3 regions of the Pantoea alfalfae genome follow, and region 1 is predicted to be linked to each of the others. Evidence: predicted binding sites of a transcription regulator. Region 1 holds the regulator's gene; each other region holds the start of a gene.
What was found. The regulator PurR, encoded in region 1, represses purine synthesis genes. The targets are predictions, from matches to a motif close to CANGCAAACGTTTGCNTG.
Positions count from the first base shown of each region.

Region 2: purL (phosphoribosylformylglycinamidine synthase) is a predicted target of PurR. The motif match lies at 1,503-1,520, and genes of this name have one in related genera.
Region 3: tusA (sulfurtransferase TusA) is a predicted target of PurR. The motif match lies at 2,889-2,906, and genes of this name have one in related genera.

Region 1 is NZ_CP082292.1:2,238,539-2,243,236, reverse strand. It holds gene punC (purine nucleoside transporter PunC) at 1-948, opposite strand, end outside; gene punR (DNA-binding transcriptional activator PunR) at 1,056-1,961, shown strand; gene purR (HTH-type transcriptional repressor PurR) at 1,958-2,983, opposite strand; gene cydH (cytochrome bd-I oxidase subunit CydH) at 3,265-3,354, shown strand; gene K6R05_RS10435 (C40 family peptidase) at 3,402-4,211, opposite strand; gene K6R05_RS10430 (Grx4 family monothiol glutaredoxin) at 4,576-4,698, shown strand, end outside.
Region 2 is NZ_CP082292.1:1,035,169-1,039,866, forward strand. It holds gene mltF (membrane-bound lytic murein transglycosylase MltF) at 1-1,339, opposite strand, end outside; gene purL (phosphoribosylformylglycinamidine synthase) at 1,607-4,698, shown strand, end outside.
Region 3 is NZ_CP082292.1:323,056-327,753, reverse strand. It holds gene K6R05_RS01495 (lysoplasmalogenase) at 1-150, shown strand, start outside; gene K6R05_RS01490 (zinc/cadmium/mercury/lead-transporting ATPase) at 236-2,527, shown strand; gene tusA (sulfurtransferase TusA) at 2,580-2,831, opposite strand; gene K6R05_RS01480 (7-cyano-7-deazaguanine/7-aminomethyl-7-deazaguanine transporter) at 3,036-3,701, shown strand; gene K6R05_RS01475 (DcrB family lipoprotein) at 3,818-4,372, shown strand; gene iolE (myo-inosose-2 dehydratase) at 4,422-4,698, opposite strand, start outside.

The DNA.
Region 1 (4,698 bases):
AATCGGATAAATTGCGCCGTTAGCCAGCGCCATCCCACAGAACGGCACCATCAGGCTCACCAGCGTACTGTTGCCTGCAAGTGCAACAGCAAACAGCGCCAGAATGCTCAGGCTGTAGACGCCTAACAGCCAGGGGAGCAGCTGTGCGCCGTTAAAGCGGTTGAGCAGGGCGCGACAGCCAAATCCACCGATTAAAAAGGCGAGGGTCTGGGGTACATAACTCAGGCCGATATCGGCGGGCGAGAGACCCAGATCCGCCAGAATGAACGGCGATCCGGTCAGCCAGGCAAAGAAGCTGGCAGAACAGGCAGAGTAGATCAGCACGTTGCCGCTGTAGACCCGGGATTTCAGCAGGGTGAGAAAGCCGGGCTGTGCTCCTTTTTCGCGTGCTTCCGGGCGTACTGTGGGCAGACGCAGGGTGGTCAGAATCAACGCCACCGCAATCAGTGTCAGCACCAGAAAAATCGAACGCCAGTGGAAGTGACCGATCAGCCAGGCACCCAGCAACGGGGCCAGCGCCGGGGAGAGCGCAACCAGCGGCATAATCGTTGCAAAGACTTTGTTGGCGCGCGCGGCGGGGTAGCGATCCACCACCAATGCCTGCCAGCTCACGGCGGCAGCACAGACGCCAATGGCCTGCACAAAGCGCAGCGCCAGCATCAGAGTAATATCATTCACCCACAGCATGCCCGCACAGCCGACGCCAAACAGGGTCAGTCCGGCCAGCAGCACCGGCTTACGGCCGATGCGGTCGGAGAGCGGTCCCCAGAAAAGCTGACCCACGGCAAAGCCTCCCAGAAAGAGGCTCATACTGGCGCTAATCAGGCCGGGCGAGGTATTAAAGGTGTGCTGCATCGCACCAAAGGCGGGCAGATACATGTCAGTGGCTAAAAAGCCGAGCATGCTCAGCAGGGCAAGATAGGGCATAAATCCTTTATTCGACAGCATCTCATTCTCATTTTTGCAGGATAAACGCGGCAGAGTGTAAAAGGTGCGTTTGCCGCTGTGAAACGGTAATATTTGCCGGTTGCTGTTAAAATTTTTGAAGGCAGATTATGTGGTCAGAATATGCATTAGAGGTCGTTGACGCGGTTGCCCGAGGGGGCAGCTTCAGCGCAGCCGCGCAGGAGCTGCATCGGGTACCTTCTGCCATCAGCTATACAGTGCGTCAGCTGGAAAACTGGCTGGCGGTGCCGCTGTTCGAACGCCAGCATCGTGAAGTGGTGCTGACGCCAGCAGGCGAACATTTTGTCCGGGAAGGGCGCAGCGTCATCAAAAAAATGCTTGCTACACGGCGGCAGTGTCAGCAGCTGGCCAATGGCTGGCGCGGGCAGCTCAGCATTGCCGTTGACCGTATCGCCAAACCTCAGCGCACCCGGCAGCTGGTCAAAGATTTCTATCGCCACTTCCCCGATATGGAGCTGATCATCAGCTATGAAGTTTTTAATGGTGTCTGGGATGCGCTGGCCGATGGCCGGGTAGAAGTTGCGATTGGGGCCACACAGGCAATTCCGGTGGGCGGACGGTTTGCGTTTCGCGATATGGGTACGCTCAACTGGCGCTGCGTGGTCGCGCCCGATCATCCGCTGACGCAGGCGAGCCAGATAGATGACGACACGCTGCGTAGCTGGCCGTCCCTGGTGCTGGAAGATACATCACGCGCACTGCCGCGTCGTATGACATGGACGCTGGATAACCAGCGCAGGCTGGTGGTGCCGGAGTGGCAAACCGGACTGGAATGCGTGCAGGCGGGCTTGTGCGTGGCGATGGTGCCGGGGCATCTGGCCAGGCCACTGCTCGACAGTGGCGAGCTGGTGGAGCTAACGCTTCCGGTAGCATTTCCGGACAGCCCCTGCTGCGTTAGCTGGGCCGAGGATCGCGCATCACCGGCGACAGGCTGGTTGCTCAGCTATCTGGGTGATACGCAAACGCTTAATCAGGAGTGGTTAAGCGAGGATTAGCGGCGATAGTCGCGGAACGGACCATCGGCCACTGAACGGCGCTCAATCAGCGTCGGATGGACTTCAATCGTTTGTGACACTTCGCGCTTACTGGTGATGCGGTCGAGCAGCATATCCAGCGCCTTCTCACCCAACTGGGCTTTAGGCTGATGCACCGTGGTCAGGGCAGGGGCGAAATAGCGTGCGTTGCGCACATTGTCATAACCGATTACCGAAATATCCTGCGGCACGCGCAGACCCATCTCGTCGGCGGCGCAAATGGCCCCCATCGCCATGATGTCGCCGCCGCAGAAGACGGCGGTCGGGCGCTGCTTTTGCGACAGGATCTGCTGCATCGCCTGATAACCCGACTCTGGCTCAAAGTCACCCTGCACAATCCACTCCGCGCGCGGCTGAATTCCCGCTTCTTCCAGTGCCTTCAGGAAACCGGCATGGCGTCCGCCGCCGGTATTGCGCTCCATCTGACCCGGAATGGCACCGATATCGCGGTGTCCGCGTTCAATCAGATAGCGTCCCGCCAGATAGCCGCCCTGGAAGGCATTATCGAGAACCGTATCGGTAAAGTCGGCGCGCGATTCGCCCCAGTCCATCACCACCATCGGGATATTGCGGTTCTCTTCCAGCATCTGCAGCAGATCGTCCGGATACTCAGAGCACATCACCAGCAGGCCATCGACACGCTTCTGCGCCATCATGCTGAGGTAGGCGCGCTGTTTTTGCAGGTCGTTATGCGCATTACCCAGAATCAGCGTATAGCCTTTATCAAAACAGTGATTTTCAACCGCCTCAATAATTTCAGCGAAATAGGGCGCTTCGCTGGAGGTGGCAAGCAGACCCAGCGTCTTGGTGTGGTTTACTTTCAGACTGCGTGCTACAGCGCTCGGCGAGTAGTGCAATTCTTTAATTGCCTGCCAGACCGCCTCGCGCGTCTCTTCAGCGACAAAGCGGGTTTTATTGATGACGTGCGAAACGGTGGTCGTTGAGACGCCAGCGCGTTTCGCCACATCTTTAATTGTTGCCATGAAAATCGGACTCCAGTCCTTACCTAACTCTATGATAAGCGTAATGTTAAACGTTTGCGTCTGCTCAGGGTTTTTTCCGCAAAAATGCGGCTTTTCTGGCCGGTAAACAGGCTTCTGGCGGAGAAAAAACGCCTCAAAAGATGCGCAAACGGAATCAGGGTTGCACGCGTTGCGCAACAAAGGCGAGATTCTAACAAGGCTGAACGGATAAAACGAGATTTTTACCGGACCCTGTGGGAAAATGCCATATCCCTACAAAGTGTGTGACTAAGGAGCAAACAATGAGTACCGATCTTAAACTGGCGTTAATGACCACTGTCGGCTGTCTGCTGATGATTGTGGCTTTCAGTTTTACCGCCATTCTGCACTAATAAAAAAAGCCGGGATTATCCCGGCTTTTTTCGGACTGTAGTGCTGCTCAGCGAATGGTTTTCGGCGTCATCACCCGACGGGCACCAATATAGTGGCGCTGCCAGTAATCTTCGCCTAATGCACTGATCTGAATATCTTTGCCGGTACGTGGCGACTGAATAAACTTGCCATCGCCCAGGTAAACGCCGACGTGGTCCGCCGTACCGCGACCGTTAATGCGGAAGAAGACCAGATCGCCTTTCTCAAGCGATTCACGCTTAATCGGTGCTGCGTCACGCAGGTGATACATCTCGTTAGCGGTACGCGGGATCTTAAACTTCACCAGATCTTTATAGGCATACCAGACCAGACCGCTGCAATCGAAACCAGTATGTGGTGAGGTGCCGCCCCACTGATACGGTTTACCCAGCTGTCCCATCAGCTTCGTCATCGCGGTTTCTCGCGCTTTCTGGTAGCGCTGACGGTGTGATTTGCTCATTTTAATCGTGCCAGGTTCGCTGGTGGTGACCTCAGCGGTTTTCAGCAGGCGCTGATGACCATAGCGTTTTTTTTCTTTATTTTTTTCTTTGCTTTTGCTGATACGGGCGGTTTTAAGCGAGGTCTTCTTAGCAGGCGTCTGTTTAGCAGTGAGTTCGACTTTTTTCTGTTTTTTCGTTTTGAGTTTTTGAACAGGGCTGAGGCGAGTTTTTTTGGTCACCGTTTTTACCTGGCGACGCTTGCGGCGCTCATCATCGCGCGCACTCTTTTTTTCTGCTTTATGCGTACTGACGTTCACCGGCGTGTGCGGGGAAGCAGCAGCGACGTTGAAAAACAGTTGCGCAAAGGCCAGCATGAAAAGCGTAATGATTAAACGCATAGTCCGTTGATTAGTTAAGTTGTCAGGGCCACTACGCACCGCGACAAAGTTGAGATTAATCTGATCCAGGATCAGTGCCCAGGCCATTCTAGTCCAGTTCTTTTAAAAACTGTAATGCCTTTTAATATTAATCTTTGCAACCCATGCAATCGCGCTGAAAATGAACATTTTCAGCATCTTATCTCAACGAAATTATTACGAATTATTAAACTGTTACCAGCTGTTAATAATCAGGCATTCAGGCGTCCCGAGGCGGAACTTAACAATGATGGCGATTTAATCGGACAGCGGTAAAATCTCGTTTTCAGTCACGCTGCGAAGTCGCTACAATAAACAAACACGAAGTAACGAATTAAGGAAGGCAATTATGAGTACTGTAGAAAAAATTCAGCGCCAGATCGCAGAAAACCCGATCCTGCTGTACATGAAAGGTTCCCCGAAACTGCCAAGCTGCGGTTTCTCTGCACAGGCGGTGCAGGCGCTGTCA
Region 2 (4,698 bases), 1.2 Mb from region 1:
GATATTTGCGGATGTTCTCCACATAGTTATAGGCTTCATGCCCACGGGCATAGCCATAAGCCGTCTGGGTGTAGTAACGCTTCTGACTCAGCATGGGCAGACGCAGCTTCACATCCGCCCAGCTGTCCGGATTACCGCCCTGGCGTGCCGTCAGCTTGCGGACGTCAAGCATATGGGCATAACCCATGTTATAAGCCGCCAGCGCAAACCAGATGCGCTCATCTTCCGGGATGGTCTGCGGCACCTTCGCCATCATATCCTGCAGATACTGACTGCCACCGCGAATGCTCTGTTCGGGATCGGTTCGATCGCCCACATCCAGGCTATCAGCGGTGTTACGCGTCAGCATCATCATGCCGCGCACGCCGGTCGGCGAGGTAGCCTGCGGGTTCCAGTGCGACTCCTGATAGGAGATTGCCGCCAGCAGCCGCCAGTCGATGCTGGTGGCGTACTTCTCAAACAGTGGCCTGATGTCGGGCAGCGTATTGTCGATGGCGCGCAGGAACGTGCGCGTATCAACATAGTCAAAGGTGCCGACGTGACCGAGATATTTCTCCTCCAGCCGCGCCATCGCGCCTTCTTCGCCCATACCATTAAAGAAGTCGAGCATTGCTGCATTCAGGCTATCGTCATCGCTGTGCCGCACATACCAGGTTACCGGCTCTTCATCGGTAACATCGAACGCCACCGCCAGCTGCGGATAGATGCGCTGCAACAGTGCAATAGTGACGGAGTCACCAATGGTATAGTCGAGCTTGCCGTCGGCGACCGCTTCCAGCAGAGCTTTAGGACTCTGATCGGTGGAGATCGCCCAGTCCAGATCGGGGAACTGATTGGAACGCGCGCTCTTTAGCGTTGACAGATAGGCCGATCCTGATGCAACCGTCAGCCGCCCCTTTAAGTCACCGAGGTTTTTAGGGCGTGGCTTATCCACGCGATAGACCAGCTGTTGTGAAACGTTGTAGTAACCTGGCCCGGTCTGATAGCGCGTCAGGCGTTCATTGTTGTAGTTCAGGCCAGCGGCCAGCAAATCGGCTTTACCATCGTCAAGGTCATCAAACAGATCGCTCAGGTTAGGACGAACCGTCACCTTCAGTTTGACGCCAAGATAATCGGCGAAGCGTTTTGCCAGCTCATAATCCATACCGGCCGGTAACTGGTTAACTGTGTAGTACGTCAATGGGGAGTTGATGGTACTGACCCGCAGGACTCCCCGTGATTTAATCTGTGAAATCCTGTCCTGCCCACTCCCATACCAGGGAATGGATGGCCACAGCGCTAACGCTAACAGCACGGCAACCAGACCGATAAACAGATAATTAAATTTTAGGCGTTTCAAATAGTTATCTCTCGCTGGCTCTAAGGCCTCTGTCTTTTAAAGGCAGTATTTATCTTCTTTGAACTCCCAGAGCGAGGGGCATTTTGCGCAACAAAATCACACTGAGCAACTTTTATAGCAGCTTTTGCGCAAAATTCAGGCAAATCCGGGTTGCCAAAAATTGTGCGCAAACGGTTTCGTCGCGAGGTCGCTTTCTCTATAATACGCCCCGTTTTCCCTGTTGCGCCCAATCAAGCGTCGCCCGGCGCCCTGACGAGAGACTTATTAATGGAAATTCTGCGTGGTTCGCCCGCCCTGTCGGCATTTCGTGTAAACAAACTGCTGACCCGCTTTCAGGACGCTCATCTGCCGGTGAGTGATATTTACGCTGAGTACATCCATTTTGCTGATGTCAGTACGCCCTTAACCGCTGACGAACAGAGCCGCCTGCAACGCCTGCTTAAATATGGTCCCTCTCTCGCTGAACATGCTCCACAGGGACGTCTGCTGCTGGTGACGCCACGTCCCGGCACCATTTCGCCCTGGTCATCCAAAGCCACCGACATTGCTCATAACTGCGGCCTGCCGCAGGTACGTCGTCTGGAACGTGGTCTGGCTTTTTATGTGCAGGCTCCGCAACTGACGGAAGCTCAGTGGCAGACGCTGGGTACACTGCTGCACGATAGGATGATGGAAACGGTCTATAGCGATCTGGCGCAGGCTGAGCAGCTGTTTGCGCACCATACGCCGCAGCCAGTGAAGAGTGTCGATCTGCTGGGTGAGGGCCGTCAGGCGCTGGTTCAGGCAAATATCTCGCTGGGTCTGGCGCTGGCAGACGATGAAATTGACTACCTGGTGGCGGCATTTACCGCGCTGGGCCGCAATCCCAACGACATTGAACTCTATATGTTTGCGCAGGCGAACTCTGAGCACTGTCGTCACAAGATCTTCAACGCCGACTGGATTATCGACGGCGAGAAACAGCCGAAGTCGCTGTTTAAGATGATCAAAAACACTATGGAGCAGACGCCGGACTTCGTGCTCTCTGCTTATAAAGATAATGCCGCCGTGATGGAAGGGTCAGAGGTTGGCCGCTTCTTTGCTGACGCCGGCGAAAGCGAATACCGCTGGCATCAGGAAGCCGCGCACATCCTGATGAAGGTGGAAACGCATAACCATCCAACGGCCATCTCGCCGTGGCCAGGCGCCGCGACCGGTTCCGGTGGTGAGATCCGTGATGAAGGCGCAACCGGACGCGGCTCCAAGCCCAAAGCGGGCCTGGTTGGATTCTCGGTCTCTAACCTGCGCATCCCTGGCTTTGAACAGCCATGGGAAGAGGACTTCGGCAAACCGGCGCGCATCGTCAGCGCGCTGGAAATCATGACCGACGGGCCTCTGGGCGGCGCTGCGTTTAACAATGAATTTGGTCGTCCGGCACTGAATGGCTATTTCCGTACCTATGAAGAGCAGGTCACCAGCCACAACGGCACCGAGCTGCGTGGCTATCATAAGCCGATTATGCTGGCGGGCGGCATCGGTAACATCCGCGCCGATCACGTGCAGAAAGGCGAAATTACCGTCGGCGCGAAGCTGGTGGTGCTGGGTGGTCCGGCCATGAACATCGGTCTGGGCGGCGGCGCGGCGTCATCCATGGCTTCGGGTCAGTCTGATGCCGATCTCGATTTCGCCTCCGTTCAGCGTGACAACCCGGAGATGGAACGCCGTTGCCAGGAAGTGATCGACCGCTGCTGGCAGCTGGGCGATGAGAACCCGATTCTGTTTATCCACGACGTGGGCGCGGGCGGCCTTTCCAATGCCATGCCGGAGCTGGTCAGCGACGGCGGTCGTGGTGGCCGGTTTAACCTGCGTGACATCCTGAGTGATGAGCCAGGCATGAGCCCGCTGGAAGTCTGGTGTAACGAATCACAGGAACGTTATGTGATGGCTGTAGCGCCCGATCAGCTCGCACAGTTCGAGGCGATCTGCCAGCGCGAACGCGCACCGTTCGCGGTGATTGGTGAAGCGACCGAAGAGCTGCACCTGAGCCTGGAAGACAGCCATTTCGATAATAAGCCCATCGACATGCCGCTTGACGTGCTGCTGGGCAAAACGCCGAAGATGACGCGTGATGTGGTGACACAGCAGGCACAGGGTACCGAACTGCAGCGCGACGGCATTACGCTGGTCGATGCGGTGAATCGCGTACTGCATCTGCCTGCCGTGGCGGAAAAAACCTTCCTGATCACCATCGGTGACCGCAGCGTGACCGGCATGGTAGCGCGCGATCAGATGGTCGGCCCGTGGCAGATCCCGGTTGCCAACTGTGCGGTGACCACCGCCAGCCTCGACAGCTACCACGGTGAGGCCTTTGCCCTCGGCGAACGTTCACCGGTTGCGCTGCTGGATTTCGCAGCGTCGGGGCGTCTGGCTGTCGGTGAAGCACTGACCAACCTGGCGGCAACGCAGATTGGTTCGCTGAAGCGTGTGAAACTCTCCGCTAACTGGATGTCTGCAGCCGGTCACCCGGGTGAAGATGCCGGTTTATATGCGGCGGTGAAAGCAGTCGGCGAAGAGCTTTGCCCGGCGCTGGGGATCACTATCCCGGTCGGTAAAGATTCGATGTCGATGAAAACCCGCTGGCAGGAAGGCACCGAACAGCGTGAGATGACCTCGCCGCTGTCGCTGGTGATTACCGCGTTTGCCCGCGTCGAAGATGTGCGTCGTACCGTCACGCCACAGCTGCAGGCCGAACAGGACAACCTGCTGCTGCTGATTGATCTGGGTAACGGCGCGAATACGCTGGGCGCAACCGCGCTGTCGCAGGTCTATCGTCAGCTCGGCGACAAACCTGCCGACGTGCGTGATGCCACACAGCTGGCGGGCTTCTTCAATGCGATTCAGGCGCTGGTGGCTGAGCAGAAACTGCTGGCTTACCACGATCGTTCCGACGGCGGTCTGCTGGTGACGCTGGCCGAGATGGCCTTTGCCGGTCACTGCGGTATTGACGTTGATATCGCCTCGCTGGGCAACGATGCGCTGGCCGCCCTGTTTACCGAAGAGCTGGGCGCGGTGATCCAGATCAATGCCGCCGATCGCGCAGCGGTAGAGCAGATCCTGGCGGATCATGGCCTTGCCGCTTCGACGCATCTGCTGGGCAGTGCACAGCCGGGCGATCGCTTTGTGATCCGTGCCGGTGACAGCGCGGTTTACAGCGAAAGCCGTACCACGCTGCGCACCTGGTGGGCGGAAACCACCTGGCAGATGCAGCGCCTGCGCGACAACCCGGCGTGTGCCGATCAGGAACATGAAGCGAAGAAGAACGACAGCGACCCTGGCCTGAACGTGAATCTGACCTTCAATCCGCAGGAAGATGTGGCTGC
Region 3 (4,698 bases), 1.9 Mb from region 1:
ATCATGGTGGGTGCCGGTCTGCTGCTGCTGGCAAACGCCGTCTGGTTTATCTCACACTATCGTCACCGCTTTACCGCCGACAGCGCGATTGTTGCCGCCTGCTACTTCGCCGGTCACTTTATGATCGTGCGCTCGTTGTGGGTCGTCTGAGAAAATAGCCTTGACTCTGGAGTTCACTCCAGAGTGTAGGATAGCGGGATGGGCAGCGTTGCTCATCCCATTATCCGGAGGTCATATGCATCAACATCACGCCTGTGGCTGCGGCAAACCCCGTGCCAGTCACGCCGCAGCAAAACCGCTGTGCCAGGTTCGCCAGACTCGCCCCCTCTCCCTTTCTATTCATGCCGCGACGCCTGTACCTGCGGAGACGGCAGGCTGTTGCTGTGACTGCAACAGCAGCCCTGGCAACGACACCGACCCCGCTGAGGAAAGCGACCGGCGAGGTGCCGACAGTTATCCCTTTAGCTGGCAGGTCAGCGGGATGGATTGCCCGTCGTGTGCCCGCACTATTGAAACCGCTGTCCGTCAGATAAGTGGTGTGACCGACGCCCGTGTGCTGTTCAGCAGCGAGAAGCTGGTGGTTAACGCTGACCACGATGTACTGAACGCCGTTGAACAGGCGGTGAAAAAAGCCGGCTTCCAGCTCGCAACCCCATCAGCCACGTCGGCCACATTCCCCGCTAAGCCCGACTGGCAACATAACCGCATGCTGATTTTACTGGCACTGCTGGTGATCGCCAGCAGCGTTCTCAGCCAGTTCGCACCCGTCTGGGGCGATCGGCTGTTTGTGCTGACCACCCTGGTCGGCCTGATCCCGGTGGCGCGCGGTGCCTGGCAGCGTCTGCGCAGCGGATCGCCTTTTACCATTGAAACCTTAATGACCCTGGCGTCGGCTGGCGCACTGATCATTGGCGCGCACGCCGAAGCCGCGATGGTGCTGATGCTGTTTCAGCTGGGCGAAAAGCTGGAAAGCTATGCCGCCTCCAGGGCACGCAGCGGCGTCACCAGTCTGATGGCGTTGCGGCCTGAATCGGCGATTCGTCTGGAACAGGGCAAACGCAGTGAAGTGCCGCTGGCGGCGCTGCAACCGGGTGATGTGATTGAAGTCGCGGCGGGCAGCCGCCTGCCGGTCGATGGCTGTTTAATCAGCCCGCTCGCCAGTTTCGATGAGAGCGCGCTGACCGGTGAGTCGCTGCCGGTTACGCACACCAAGGGTGAAAAAATCCTTGCCGGTGCCACCAGCGTGGATCGGCTGGTGATGCTGGAAGTGGTATCGAAGCCGGGTGAAAGCGCGATTGACCGTATCCTGCAACTGATCGAGGAAGCGGAAACGCACCGTGCGCCGGTCGAACGCTTTATCGACCAGTTCAGCCGCATCTATACGCCGCTGGTGATGCTGCTGTCGCTGCTGGTCATGATGGTGCCGCCCCTGCTCTTCGCAGGCGACTGGCAGCCGTGGATCTATAAAGGGCTGACCCTGTTACTGATTGGCTGCCCCTGTGCACTGGTGATCTCAGTGCCAGCAGCCATTACCTCGGGGCTGGCTGCGGCGGCGCGTCAGGGCGCACTGATCAAAGGCGGTGCGGCGCTGGAGCGGCTGAGTTCGGTGCGCAGAATGGCGTTTGATAAAACCGGTACACTGACGCTGGGCAAGCCACAGCTGACGCAGATCCTGCGCTTTGGTACGGCCAGCGAGTCAGAGATGCTGGCGCTGAGCGCCGCTGCAGAACAGGGTGCCACCCATCCACTGGCCAGCGCTATCGTGGCGGCCGCGCAGGCGCGTAACCTGGTGATTCCTGACGCGCAGGATCAGCAGGTGCAGGCGGGACGCGGCATCCGTGCGCAGGTCTCAGGCCAGCAGATTCAGCTGCTGACGCCCAGCCATACGCCCGGTCTGACGCCGCAGCAAAATGCGCAGATAGCGCAACAGGAAGCCGAAGGTGAAACGCTGGTGGTGCTGATGCGCAATGGCGAAGCACTGGGTGCGCTGGCTCTGCGCGATCAGCTGCGCGACGACGCCGCCGATGCGTTAAAAGCGCTGAAAAAGCTGGGTATTGAGAGCCTGATGCTGACCGGTGATAACCCGCGCGCTGCGGCGACCATTGCCCGCCAGCTGGATATTGATTATCGCGCCAGCCTGCTGCCCGCCGATAAAGTCGCGGCGATCCGTGAACTGAGTCAGCAACAGCCGCTGGCGATGGTCGGGGATGGCATTAACGACGCGCCAGCAATGAAAGCGGCAACGCTGGGCATTGCGATGGGCAGCGGCACCGATGTCGCGCTGGAAGCGGCCGATGCGGCCCTGACGCGTAATCAGCTCAGCAATCTGGTGCCGATGATAGCACTGGCACGCCGGACACGGCGCATCATCCGCCAGAATGTCGGTATTGCGCTGGGGCTGAAGGCGATTTTCCTGGTCACTACCCTGCTGGGTCTGACCGGACTCTGGCTGGCCGTGCTGGCAGATTCCGGGGCGACCGCGCTGGTCACGGCCAACGCGCTGCGGTTACTGCGACGTCGCGCCTGAGTAAAAAGCGCTGTCTGAAGAGTGCGGTTAACGGCGGCCTGAACGGCTGCTGTTAACCGGCTATACCTTTGCGGATCAGAAACTGATAGGGCAGCGTGTCGGTCTGCTGCGCCAGCAGGCCATGTTCCATAAAGCGGCAGAAGCCGGGAATATCGCGGGTCGTTGCCGGATCATCGGCGATGATCAGTAACGTCTCGCCATCCTGCAGGCTGCGTACGGTTTTGCGCACCATCATCACCGGCTCCGGGCAACGCAGGCCACGGGCGTCCAGCTGATGGTCGGCAGAGGAAAAGGCATCGCTCATAATCAACTCGGTTCAGGTAAGGGGCGCTCATTCTAGCGCGTGCTGGCGGTGAAGCAAGGCGATAACGATTGCGTTAAAATTAACCATTGCATAAAAAGCACAACGCGGTAATATGCCGCCGCTTTTTGCTCATAAAACTGCCAGGCGCTGCCCGAACGGCGTCCCGCAATGGGTTCCCTCACCCCAACATTAAAAAGGTTGAATATGCTCGCATTTTCTTCACGTCAGCGCATGCATGCGCTTTTCTGGCTATCGCTGTTTCACCTGCTGGTGATCACCTCCAGTAACTACCTGGTTCAGTTGCCGATCTCCGTCTTTGGCTTCCACACCACCTGGGGCGCGTTCAGCTTCCCGTTTATCTTCCTGGCGACCGATCTCACCGTGCGTATTTTTGGCGCACCGCTGGCCCGACGCATTATTCTGGCCGTAATGATCCCGGCGCTGTTTATCTCTTATGGCGTCTCGGCGCTGTTCTATCAGGGTGAATGGCAGGGCTGGCAGGCGCTGGAAGTGATGAACCTGTTTGTGGCCCGTATCGCCTGCGCCAGCTTTATGGCTTATGCACTGGGTCAGATCCTCGACGTTCATGTCTTTAACCGTCTGCGTCGTCTGCCTCAGTGGTGGATAGCACCCGGCTGCGCCATGTTCCTGGGGAATATCAGCGATACGCTGGCCTTCTTCTTTATCGCCTTCTATAAAAGCCCCGATGCGTTTATGGCGCAGCACTGGGTTGAGATTGCTCTGGTAGATTACAGCTTCAAGGTGCTGATCTGCATGGTCTTCTTCCTGCCCGCCTACGGCGTACTGCTCAATGCCGCGCTGAAACGTCTGGCTGAACGCCAGACCGCCCGCCAGGTCAATTTCGGCTAAGTGCCCATACGGTTTCCACTCCTATCCGCTAAGATCTTCTGACAATCATCAGGTTGCGTTTGCAACCTGATTCCTGTTGTATTAATGCCTGACTGGAAACTTAAAAAGGGATTCTGATGCGCAACCTGGTGAAATATGTAGGAATGGGTTTACTGGTACTTGGCCTGGCGGCCTGTGACCAGAAGAAAGATGAAGCGGCGAACGACAACGGCGTCAGCGCCAGTCAGTCGGCGCAGACCGTCACGCTGATGGATGGCAAACTGAGCTTCTCGCTGCCACCAGGCATGTCCGATAAAAGCGGTAAACTGGGTTCGCAGACTACGAACATGCACGTTTATGCGGATGAAACCGGTGCCCGCGCCATTATTGTGATTGCCGGTGACCCGACCAATGATGGTCTGGATGTGCTGTCGCAGCGCATGGAACAGCAGCAGCGTAACCGCGATCCGCAGTTGCAGGTGGTGTCGAACAAATCTGTGACGCTGAAAGATCAGCCCGCCCAGCAGCTGGATACGGTGATTTCTGCTAACAACCAGACCTCATGGTCTTCCGTGGTTCTGGCAAAAGTGGATGGCAAGCTGGTGACACTGCAGATTACGCTGCCAGGCGATAATCAGCAGCAGGCACAGAGCGATGCTGACAACATTGTGAAAAGCATTACGCTGAAGTAAAACAAAAGGCGGGCTTCCCACCGGGAAGCCCGCCTTTGTTCACAGAACTTTATAAGCCTGTATTTTCCCGGATATATTTCCGCGCTTTCACCGCATACTCAAACGGATTGGCCAGCGCCGGATCCTGCTCCGCTTCCACCACCATCCAGCCTTTGTAGCCGTAATCGTCCAGGATTTTAAACACGGGTTTGAAGTCGATCACGCCATCGCCAGGTACGGTAAAGGTGCCCTTTTTGACGCCCTCCAGGAATGAGAGATGGTTCTCGCGCACCTCAGCCACCACTTCATCACGCACATCCTTAAGATGAACATGGAAGATGCGCGGC